DNA from 3 places in the Gordonia sp. NPDC003376 genome. Region 1 is predicted to be linked to each of the others. Evidence: predicted binding sites of a transcription regulator. Region 1 holds the regulator's gene; each other region holds the start of a gene.
The links. The regulator LexA, encoded in region 1, represses DNA repair genes until DNA is damaged. The targets are predictions, from matches to a motif close to CGAACANNTGTTCG.

Region 1 (3,814 bases):
AGCTCCCGGAACCCGGTGTCCCGGTACCGGACTCGCCGTCGGTGCTGTTCGCGGACGACCTGGCCCCCGCCGACACCGCCGGTCTCGATCCCGCGCTCGTCACCGCCCTGGTCACCCGACTGGGCGGACCGACCAGCCACACCGCGATCATCGCCCGCCAGCTCGGCATCCCGTGTGTCGTGGCGGTGCCCGGACTCGGTGCCGTGGCGGCAGGTACCACCGTGCTCGTCGACGGCACCACGGGCACCGTCGAGATCGAGCCGGCTCCGGCCGCCGCGCAGGCGGCGGTGGCCACGAGCCGCCGGCAGGCCGAGGTCGTCGCCGCATGGTCGGGACCGGGCCGCACGGCCGACGGTCACGAGGTGGCGGTGCTCGCGAATGTCGCGGACGGGGTCTCCGCGCGCGCGGCGACCGGATATCCGGTCGAGGGCATCGGCCTGTTCCGCACCGAACTGACCTTCCTCGACCGCACCGACGAGCCGACGATCGACGAGCAGGCGGCGCTCTATCGCGAGGTGATCGACGCTTTCCCGGGTGGCAAGGTGGTGATCCGCACGCTCGACGCCGGTTCGGACAAGCCGCTGCGGTTCGTCGACCACGACACCGAGGCGAACCCCGCGCTGGGTATTCGCGGAAACCGGCTCACCGCAACCCATCCCGAGATCCGGATGAACCAGCTCGATGCCATCGCCCGGGCCGCGCACGAGTCCGGTGCCACCGCGCGGGTGATGGCACCGATGATCGCCGGTCCGGCCGAGGCCGCGGAGTTCGCCGCCGAAGTGCGTGCGCGAGGAATGATCGCGGGGGTGATGATCGAGATCCCGTCGGCGGCGATCCTGGCGTCGGCGGTGCTCGCGGAAGTGGACTTCGTCTCGATCGGGACCAACGACCTGACCCAGTACACGATGGCCGCCGACCGCATGTCGGCCGAGCTCGCCGAGCTCACCGATCCGTGGCAGCCCGCCGTGCTGCACCTCATCGAGGGTGTGGCCCGGGCCGGGGCCGATGCCGGAAAACCCGTCGGGGTGTGCGGCGAGGCGGCCGCGGATCCGCTCCTCGCCTGCGTCCTGGTCGGGATGGGCGTCAGCTCGTTGTCGAGTGCCCCCGTCGCGGCGGCGGGTGTCGGTGCACGGCTGGGGCAGGTGTCGCTGGCGCAATGCCGCGACGCGGCACGGGCGGCCCTGGCGACCTCGCAGGCTGCCGACGCGCGAGCGGCTGCAGCCGCGGTCCTGGCGGGCTGACAACCGCACGGCCGTGCATCGCGTGTGACAACCGCGAGGCCGTGAATCACGGTGTGGGAATCCCTGTGCGACAACCGCTGCACGATGACGCCGTCTGAAGAACTGCCTTCCGGGATGCGATTCCGGGAGGCGGTTCTCGTCGAGGCGACTCAGCCGGGTGTCAGACCCGGCGCATCACGGTGACGACCTTGCCGAGGATGACGGCGGTGTTGCCGGGGATCGGGTCGAAGAGCTCGTTGTGGGGCATCAGCCACACCTGGCCGTTGCCCCGCTTGAGGGTCTTGACGGTCGCCTCGCCGTCGATCATCGCGGCGACGATGTCACCGTTGTCGGCCACATTCTGCTGACGGACCACCACCCAGTCGCCGTCGCAGATCGCGGCGTCGACCATCGACTCGCCGACAACCTTGAGCATGAACAGCGATCCGTCTCCGACCAGCTCGCGCGGTAGCGGGAAGACATCCTCCACCGCCTGCTCGGCGAGGATCGGTCCGCCGGCCGCGATCCGGCCCAGCACCGGGACGAATGCCGGGGTGGGCAGACCGGCCGCGGTCGGGTCGTCCGACGGATTCGGGTCGATCTGGTTGTCCTGCACGTTGACCGCACGCGGCCGATTGGCGTCGCGTTTGAGCAGGCCCTTGCGTTCGAGGGTGCGCAGCTGGTGGGCCACCGACGAGGTCGAGTTGAGACCCACCGCATCACCGATCTCCCGGATGCTCGGCGGGTACCCGCGTTCGCGGACCGACCGGCGGATCACCTCGAGCACCTCGCGCTGACGCTGGGTCAGCGTGGCCTCGATGACGACCGGATCGATCGCATCCGGGTCGGCCGCGGCCCTCGACGCCCCGGTCCTCGACGATCCCGCCCTCGACGACGCCGCCTTGGGCGACCCCGCCTTCGACGACCCGGCCCTCGACTTCGCGCCCGACGACCCGGCCGCGCGCCGCGTCTTGTCACTCATCGCGTACGTGTCCTTTCCGTGCCGCCCCGCGTCGGCATCTCTGTGGTCGAGGTTATCCCACGTTCCCGACAACCTCAAACACCTGTTCGAGGTGTTTCCACGACATTCGTCAGAGCTCCGTGATAGAACTTCGAACAACAGTTCATCGAACGCGTGATCGAGAAACGGGAGGCTCTCTCTCATGCAGACAACCCTGACAACCGAACGTCGGGTGGGCACACCCACCGACCGGATATCCGTCGCCGCCGTACCGCGACCTGCGGCAGGGGTCCGCGGCGCCGATCGTCACCCCGTCGGTCGGCGTCCCGGCGGCCGCGGTGCGCTCGGGCACCCGGGCGAGGTCGAGGGCACCCGCGCGGGTGTCCAGCCCCGCGGCTTCGGCGAACCCCACACCGGCGAGCGCCGCGCCGCGGCCGAGATCCGGAGTCGTGGCCGTGTGGTGGCGGGTCGTGCCGGTGCCATGCGCGGTGGGGCCGGCCGTGTGGCCTGTGCCGACCCGGTGCGGGTCCCGGTGTCCACCGCGTCGAGGGGTGTGTTGTCGGCAGTCCATCGTCGGCGTCGCACCACCGCGGTCGCGGTGATGACCGGTGCCGCGCTCGCGATGCTGGTGTGGATCGTCGCGATCGCCGGCTCGGACTACCAGCGTGCCGCCGTCCCGTCTCCGGTCTCCACCCAGGTGGTGCACGTCCGGGCGGGGGAGTCACTCGGATCGATCGCCGCCCGGGTGGCCCCGGACATGCCGACCCGGGTGGTGATTGACGAGATCGTCGAGCTCAACGACATGGCGGGCAGCGGTCTCCAGGTCGGGCAACCACTGCTGACGCCGCGTTACCGCTGACCGGTGGGACGGTATTGTCGTGGTATGCGCTGCCCGTTCTGCAGAAACGAAGACACCAAGGTCATCGACTCGCGTGTCGCCGACGAGGGGCAGGCGATCCGTAGACGACGTTCGTGCAGTTCCTGCGGCCGCCGCTTCTCCACCGTGGAGACCGCCGTGCTCGCCGTGGTGAAGCGCAATGGCGTCACCGAACCGTTCAGCCGCGAGAAGGTCATGCGCGGCGTGCGGCGGGCCTGCCAGGGGCGCCACGTCGACGAGGACGACCTCGCCCAGCTCGCCCAGCAGGTCGAGGAGGCGGTCCGCGCCTCCGGTGCCGCCGAGATCCCCAGCAACGAGGTCGGTCTTGCCATCCTCAAGCCGCTGCGCGACCTCGACGAGGTCGCCTATCTGCGCTTCGCATCGGTCTACCGGTCGTTCGATTCGCTCGAGGACTTCCAGCGCGAGATCGACGACCTGCGCGACGAACGCTCTCGCCACGGGGATGCGGTCGGGGTCAACGGCGCCGTCTCAGCCGAGTCGGTCAAGGGTTCGTAGCGCCCGCTTCTCCGACACCGGATACCGCGTGCCCAGACGTTGGGCGAACAACCCCACCCGCAGTTCCTCGACCATCCAGTGGGCCTGCTCGTTGACTCGGTCGCGGCGCGGTTCCGGCACCTGCTCGAGGCGCTGATTCCACCGGGCGATCACCCGGTCGACACTGGCCATCGCGTCGTGATCGCGGGCCGCGGATGCGGGCAACTGCTCCAGTCGTGACCGTGCCGCCGCCAGGTACCG
Region 2 (3,814 bases), on a different contig from region 1:
TTGTGTGAAGTACCGGGTGGGACTCGCGGAGGGTTTCATGCACGACCACGAGTGGGACGGTCACACCATCTGAGTGTGGCGTCGGGTGCTGGGCGTGCCGAAACGCCGAAGTTGTGCTTCGGTTGTGTAGGTGAGTACTCATGTTCACCTCGGGCACATCATCCACATCGCGGGCAGCCCGGCTGTCGGCGAGGCCGCCGCCGCACTCGTCGACATCCCGACCGGCGCGCTGGCCTACGACAACGAGACCGGTGTCATCGAGTTCTGCGGTCCGCGTACCGAACTCCCGTTCCCGCTGACCGATGTGCCGGACCGCGACGTCCACGATCACGGTTCCGCCTACATCATCCCGGGGTTCGTCGACGCCCACATCCACTTCCCGCAGACCTACTCGCTGGACGCCTACGGCGGCGGCCAGCTGCTGGAATGGCTCAACACGTGCATCTTTCCCGCCGAGGCGCGACTGGCCGACGCCGGTTTCGCCGAGATGGTCGCCCGCGACTTCACCGCCCGCCGGGTATCGACCGGTACCACCGCGGCGATGGTGTTCGGGTCGGCGTTCCCCGGTGCGCAGGACGCATTGTTCGGCGAGAGTCTGACGGCCGGTCTTCGCACCGTGAGTGGCCGTGGCATCCAGACGGTCGGCCCCGAATCGGCTGCACCGCTGCTCACCTCGGAGGCCGACGCGATAGCGCTGACCCGCGCGGAGATCGCGACCTGGCACGGAAAGGGTGAGCGCCGCGGGCGGAGTGCTCTGCTGCACACCGCGATCGTGCCCCGGTTCACGTTGTCGGTCACCACGCAGACGCTGACCTCGCTCGGCGAGCTGTACGGCGAGGTCGCCGACGCCGGTGTGTACGTGCACACCCATCTCAACGAGAACAATCGGCCGGGAACCGGCGAGATCGACACGGTGAAACAGCTTTTCGAGGTCGACTCGTACCTCGACACCTACGACGGCAAGTTCCTGCCCGGATCGGCGACCGGTGGCAAGAGTCTGCTCGGCCGGCGCACCGTGCTGGCGCATGCCGTGCACTGCACCGACACCGAACTCGCCCGGATGGCCGAGACCGGAACTTCGATCGCACACTGCCCGACCTCTCAGCTGTTCCTGGGGTCGGGCACCATGCCCTGGCTTCGCACGGTCGCCTCCGGGGTGACCGTCGCCGCCGGAACCGATTGCGGTGCGGGTGATGAGTGGTTGATCTCGCGTGTTCTGTCCGACGCGTTCAAGGTGCACATCTCCGAGCCGGGTGACGCCGGTTACTCGATGAATCCGGCGGAGTTGCTGTTCACCGGCACCCTGGCCGGTGCCCGTGCCCTCGACGCCGAGGACCGGTTCGGCAACTTCGACGTCGGCAAAGAGGCCGACTTCCTGGTGATCGAGCCCGACCGCTGGCTGCCGCTGGCGAGATCTCTCGACTGCGGAATCCGTTCCGACGACGAGCAACTCGCCCGGGATCAGGAGCTGTTCACCTTGCTGATGGGTCTGCGTGAGCCCGCTATCGCCGAGGTCTACGTCCAGGGTCGTCTGGTCGACTACGAGGGCCTCGAGTCGACGTAGTCACCCGTCGAGATCGGCCGGCAGAGGTTTCGACACGTCTCGTCGCTGCGCTCCTCATCGGCTCAACCACCATGTGCCCCAACGTCGATCGGTGGTTGAGCCGGGACCGAGCCGCTCCGGTTGGTGGTTGAGCCGGGACCGAGCCGCTGGGCGAGGACCCGTGTCGAAGCCTGGTGAGAGGGGGATGTTCGTAACCGCTGTGCTGGTGGGCGTTGTTGGGTGCCGGTCGACCGGGGTTTGTCTCGCTTTGTTGCGTTTGTCGTCGGTTCAATCACGCTGTGCTGGTGGGTGGTTGGGTGAGGTACTCCGGTTGGTGGTCGATCCGCGACGTGGGTCAAGCTGGGCGCACAACGGTTTGTGTCAGACCTGCAACTTATGATGGAACACAAGATCGAGCCACTCCGGGGGAGGAACACATGGCCGCCGATACCGCCGCAACCGCCGACGTCGTGTTGATGTTCACTCTCACCGATCCGGTCACCGATTACGCTCGACTCCAGCACCTTTCATCGACCGAGGTGGGAGCGGTGGCGGAATCGCTGCAGCGTGATGAGTATCGTTTGATGGCGCGTAAGGTGTTCGCCGCGAATCGGATCGCCGAGCACACGCTGGACCAGATGCTCGTCACCGCGCCGATCGGCACGCCACACATCGCGCGGCAGGTGGACAAGACCGCGGCGTCCCAGATGGCCATCGCGCTGAGTGTGCCGGTGAAGGTCGCGCGTGAATGGATGTGGCTGGCGCTCACCCTGGCCGACTGGCCGAGCGTGCGTGTGGCATTCTTGGACGGTCGGTGGAGTTTCTCCCGCACCTCGGTCATGGTGTCCGAACTCGCCGTGTTGACCGACCCGGAGGTACGGGCCTTCGCCGAGATCAGGGCGATCGCATTGGCGGATCGGCCGACCGCCGACCGCACCCTGCGTAACCAGATCGCGGAGATGGTCATCGCCTTGGATCCCGATGCCGCGGCCGACCGTCGGAAGGATTTCGCGGAGGCAGAACAGAACGTCACGGTCACCGACGAGGCGCACGGTCACGTGAACGTGCATGCGACGGTGCCGGCCGAGGTCGGCCTGTTTCTGGCCGGCCGCATCCGTGATCTGATCACCGAGCGCGTGTGCTCCCGCGACCCGCGACCGTTGGGACGGCTGCGCGTCGCGGCGCTCAAGGAGATCCAGGGCATGCCGGGTGAGATTCTGGAGTGCGCGTGCGGAGACGAGTTCTGCAATCGGGGGATTCCGCTGCCCCCGGTCCCTCAACGGGATCCCGAACTGGATCTGGACCATGTACCCCGGTCCGATGTCCAGACCGAGAACGAGTCGGAATCAGGGCAGGAAGCCGCCGCCGACACCGACGACGATCCGCCGGTGGAGCCCGAATCCGATCCGGATCGGGCGCCGGAGGACGAGGAGCCGTCGCCGCGGCTCCCGGTCGCACTCATCCCGCCGCACCCGCCACTGCCTCCCCAGTCGTCCCTCACGGTGATCACCGATCCGGCGGGCATCGCGTCGCCCCGGTTGGTCGGGTACGGGGCGATCGATCCGCAGCACTGGCACGACATCGCGGACGGGCAGCTGGTGACGAGAATGGATGTGCCCGAGCTCGATCTGCCCGAACTCGGGGACCCCGGTATCGGTCTCGTCGCGATCGGCCGGAATCTCGCTGCCTGGCAGACCGTCGACCTGGCCTCCGATCGCGGCCCTGCACCACCGGCCGATCCATCGGGACACGGCGGGTACAGGGTCCCGCCGAAGTGGGCGCTGAGGTATCGGCCACCGGAGTGGCTGCGAGACAAGGTCGTGGCGCTGGACAAGATCTGCCGCTATCCCGGCTGTGGCCGGGATGCCTCGGACTGCGAGCTCGACCATGTCGTGAAGTTCGACCATGCCGACCCGATGAGCGGTGGATGGACCGTCGAGTTCAACCTGATGCCGTTGTGTCGTGCCGATCATCATCGCAAGCATCTGGGGTTGTGGATTCCGACGATGCTCATCGACCGGGCGATCGTCTGGCGCGACCCACTCACCGGGAAGACGGTCACCACATATCCCGGGTAGTGCGGTCCGAGATCGACCGGTCCGAGTTCCGTCGATTCGAGGATCGCCGAGAACCCCCACTCGTGCCGGAAGGCATGGCACTGGGGTCGGAACCCCACAAAACCCGCGCGAACACGCTGGTCAACGTACGCTCAGCGGGTGACCACCACGGACACCCGGACCAATGACGATCGGGCCCCGGCCCGCGCCAAGC
Region 3 (3,814 bases), on a different contig from region 1:
CTGCGCTCGGGCCAGGTGCTGTTCACCTACCTGCATCTCGCGGCATCCAAGGAGTGCACCGACGCGCTACTGGCAGCCGGCACCACGTCCATCGCCTACGAGACGGTGGTGGCGCCCGACGGTTCACTGCCACTTCTCGCCCCGATGAGCGAGGTGGCCGGACGCCTCGCCCCGCAGGCCGGCGCGTACCACCTGATGCGACCGGAGGGTGGCCGCGGCGTCTTGATGGGTGGTGTCCCGGGAGTGGCCCCGGCCAAGGTCGTCGTGATCGGTGCCGGGGTGTCGGGCCGCAACGCCATTGCGATCGCCCACGGCATGAAGGCCGACGTCACCGTCCTGGACCTGTCCATCGCGCGGCTCCGCGAGATCGACAGCCTCTACCAGGGCCAGGTCACCACGATCGTCTCCACCGCGTACGCCCTCGAACAGGCCGTGCTCGAGGCCGACCTCGTGATCGGTGCGGTGCTGGTGCCCGGTGCCAAGGCCCCCACCCTGATCTCCAACGACCTGGTCTCCCGGATGCGCCCGGGTTCGGTCCTCGTCGACATCGCCATCGACCAGGGCGGCTGTTTCGAGGACTCACGGCCCACGACGCATGCGGAACCGACCTTCGCCGTGCATGATTCGGTCTTCTACTGTGTCGCCAACATGCCCGGTGCGGTGCCGAACACCTCGACCAACGCCCTGACCAATGCCACCCTGCCGTACGTCGTCGCGCTGGCCGACCGAGGATGGCAGGACGCCACCGCCGCCGACGCCGGTCTGCGCGCCGGTCTGTCGACCCATGCCGGGGAGCTCCTGTCCCAGGAAGTCGCCGACGCCCACGGATACTCCGCGGTCCCGGCCTGACGGCCGCTGTCGGCAAGCACATTCCCACAATCCACCAACCGTCCATCCCGCACCACACCACCGCTGGTCGGGCCGACGCGGAGCGCGACATCCCAACCCCACCACCACGACGGACACACCCTCTTCGCTGGTCGAGCCGACGCGGAGCGCAGCGACAAGTCGAGTCGAGACCTCCACCGGCCACGTTCACGAGGTGACCACATAGGAGATGGCCACCGACACCCTCAACCCACCAGGCCTCGACACGGGTCCTCGCCCAGAGGCTCGGTCCCGGCTCGACCACCGAAGGTAAGCCGGCACACGTTCACGCTGGTCGAGCCGACGCGGAGCGCAGCGACAAGTCGAGTCGAGACCTCCACCGCCCGACCTCCACAAGCCAACCACCATCCGGTGAACCCACTTCTGCTCGCGGAAGTATGTCGGTGGCCTCCTGTACCGTGGCCTGTAATCGAACAACAGTTCTTTACTGCAGGTCACAGGCACTCCGGGGGGAGGAAATCAGATGACGAACACACCCACGACATCACTGTCGTTCACCGATTCCACCTGGCCGCAATTGCCACTCGACAATGCCGATCTATTGGGTGGGGTCGACCCGAAAACACCCGAACAATCCTCCACCAACGACTTGTTGATCGGGTTACGCGAGATCGATCGGGGACGATCGTTCCTCGCCTGGTCGACCTACCGGTCGGTGATCGAACTCGTCGGCCGCCACGTCGACGCCGACCGTGGTGTGGCCGGGGCACCATCCGGGTTCGTCGATCTGGCCAAGAAGATCTCGCGTGTGCGTGGCATCACCCAACGCGCCGCCGAACTCCTCATGGACGAATCCATCGCCGTTCTCCACCACCTCCCCCGTGTGGCGGAAGTATTGCGGGACGGCTGGATCACCCCCGAGTTGATGAAGGTGGTGGTGTCACGGACCGCGCTGGTACACGGTCGCGAATCAGCACCCAAAGTCGACGCCGAGATCGCCGAGTTGATCCGCCGACGCCGACGACTGTGGTCGAAGAAAACCATCACCGACATGGCCGACCGGGTCGTGTTCCGCCACGACCGTGACGCCGTCCGTGAAGCCCGCGAACGATGCCTGGACAAACGTGGCGTGTGGACCTCGTTCAGCAATGACGGGACCGGGGAGATCGCCGGCACCATGGCCGCCGACCGCGTCGAACTATGCGGCCTCGTGATCAACACCCTCGCGAACACGGTGTGCCCACATGATGGGAGATCCTCGCAGAACCGGAAATCCGATGCCATGTTCGCTCTCCTGTCGGGGACCCAGTTCGAGTGTGACTGCGGTCGGGAGGACTGCCCGGCCGAGATCCCCGAGGCCGGGTCGATCCCGAAGGTGCAGTACGTGATCCATTTGTTGGCCAACGAGGCCACCGTCGCCGACCTCGACACCGTCACCGGCCGACCCCAACCCCGACCCCGACCCGCACCTGCCACACCCGAACCTGAGCCGGAAGTGCACAGCGACAACAGTTCCGAGACTCCGCTCGACCTCGACGCCCCGACGACCGGTACCACCGAGCAGCCCGACGACACTGCTACACCTGACGACACTTCCACACCCGACGACACTCCCACACCCGACGACACCCGTCGGTCGGCCCGCCGCGAGCGTGACGCGGCAGTCGAGGCGGAACCGACCGGTATCGACACGGCCGCAAATCCGACTGCCACACCCGATGTTCCACCGACCGTGGCGTCGACCGATTCCTCGGACCTGCCCGCCGGTGCCGCACCCGGCTACCTGTTCGGCAAAGGTGTCATCGCCCCGGAGTTCGTGCGGGACCTCGCCTCCCACCCGAACGCCCGATTCACACGACTGGTCCCCCGGGGCGTGCGACCCGAAGATGTGATCTTGCCGCCGACCCTGCCCTCCGATCCGTATCGGCCCTCAGCAGCCCTCGACGAGTACGTGCGCCTGTCCTACAGCACGTGTGCCGATGTGGCGTGCACCCGAAGCTCCTTCGATGCCGATCTCGACCACGTCACCGAATACGATCACCACAACCCGGCGGCGGGTGGGCAGACCACCCCGATCGGGTTGAATCCGAAATGCCGGTTCGATCATCTCCACAAAACCCATTCCGGGTGGATCGACGACCAATACCGTGACCCCCACACCGGCCGGCTGGTCATCGACTACACCACCCCCGAAGGGCTGATCCTGCCCGGACCCGCGGAGACCATGGAAGATATCTTCCCCGGCCTACGCCGATACCGGTTCGACGACCCACCACCAGCCCCACCAGGACCACCGGGTGCGCACCGCAAACCGGATGAGGAACGACTCCTGGACCGGGAATCCACACTGGCCCGAAAACATCGCCGCCGACGACTCGAACGGCAACGCAACCGTGCCCGCAACCAGACACCCGCCACGCAGGCGGACTCGCCCGACCCGCCCTTCTGAGGGATGCGCTCCTACTCCACCACCACACGGCGAGGTGTTGACCGTCACACCCTCACCCGTTATTGTTTGTTGTACAAACAAGTGCGTTCGAGGTGATCGATTCATGCCCCCACCCCGCCGGGCCAGCCGCGATGCCGGCAAGGCGACCCGCCAGGCGCTGCTGCATGCGGCGGGCGAGGTGTTCACCGAGCACGGCGAGACCGCGTCGGTGGCCCAGATCTGCGCGCGTGCCGAAACCTTCCCCAACCAGGTCACCTACTACTTCGGCTCCAAGGAGCAACTGTTCGTCGAGGTGGCATGCGCGGCGGTGCTGCGCGCCGGTCGGCACGCCGAGGAGTCCGCTGCGTCGGCGACGACGGTGCGCGAGTACACCCACATCCTGATCGGCACCCTGCTCGGCCCACAGGCCCGCAACGTCGAGTTGTTCACCACCGCAATGCTGTTGGTGTCACGTCGCACCGATCTACGTCAGCAGATCACCGAGACCCTGCGCACCCTTCACGAGCGCGGCCAGGATGCCCTGATGCACACGCTGGT

Region 2: ACWDUA_RS00530 (HNH endonuclease signature motif containing protein) is a predicted target of LexA. The motif match lies at 1,945-1,958, and genes of this name have one in related genera.
Region 3: ACWDUA_RS09005 (DUF222 domain-containing protein) is a predicted target of LexA. The motif match lies at 1,299-1,312, and genes of this name have one in related genera.

What each region holds. Positions count from the first base shown of each region.
Region 1 is NZ_JBSFRM010000002.1:276,963-280,776, reverse strand. Features, by position in the region: gene ptsP (phosphoenolpyruvate--protein phosphotransferase) at 1-1,241, shown strand, start outside; gene lexA (transcriptional repressor LexA) at 1,402-2,202, opposite strand; gene ACWDUA_RS03520 (LysM peptidoglycan-binding domain-containing protein) at 2,384-3,040, shown strand; gene nrdR (transcriptional regulator NrdR) at 3,065-3,574, shown strand; gene hrpA (ATP-dependent RNA helicase HrpA) at 3,548-3,814, opposite strand, start outside.
Region 2 is NZ_JBSFRM010000001.1:116,983-120,796, reverse strand. Features, by position in the region: gene ACWDUA_RS00540 (carboxylate--amine ligase) at 1-73, shown strand, start outside; gene ACWDUA_RS00535 (amidohydrolase family protein) at 131-1,564, shown strand; gene ACWDUA_RS00530 (HNH endonuclease signature motif containing protein) at 1,981-3,621, shown strand; gene ACWDUA_RS00525 (MFS transporter) at 3,760-3,814, shown strand, end outside.
Region 3 is NZ_JBSFRM010000006.1:152,937-156,750, reverse strand. Features, by position in the region: gene ald (alanine dehydrogenase) at 1-849, shown strand, start outside; gene ACWDUA_RS09005 (DUF222 domain-containing protein) at 1,352-3,277, shown strand; gene ACWDUA_RS09000 (TetR/AcrR family transcriptional regulator C-terminal domain-containing protein) at 3,381-3,814, shown strand, end outside.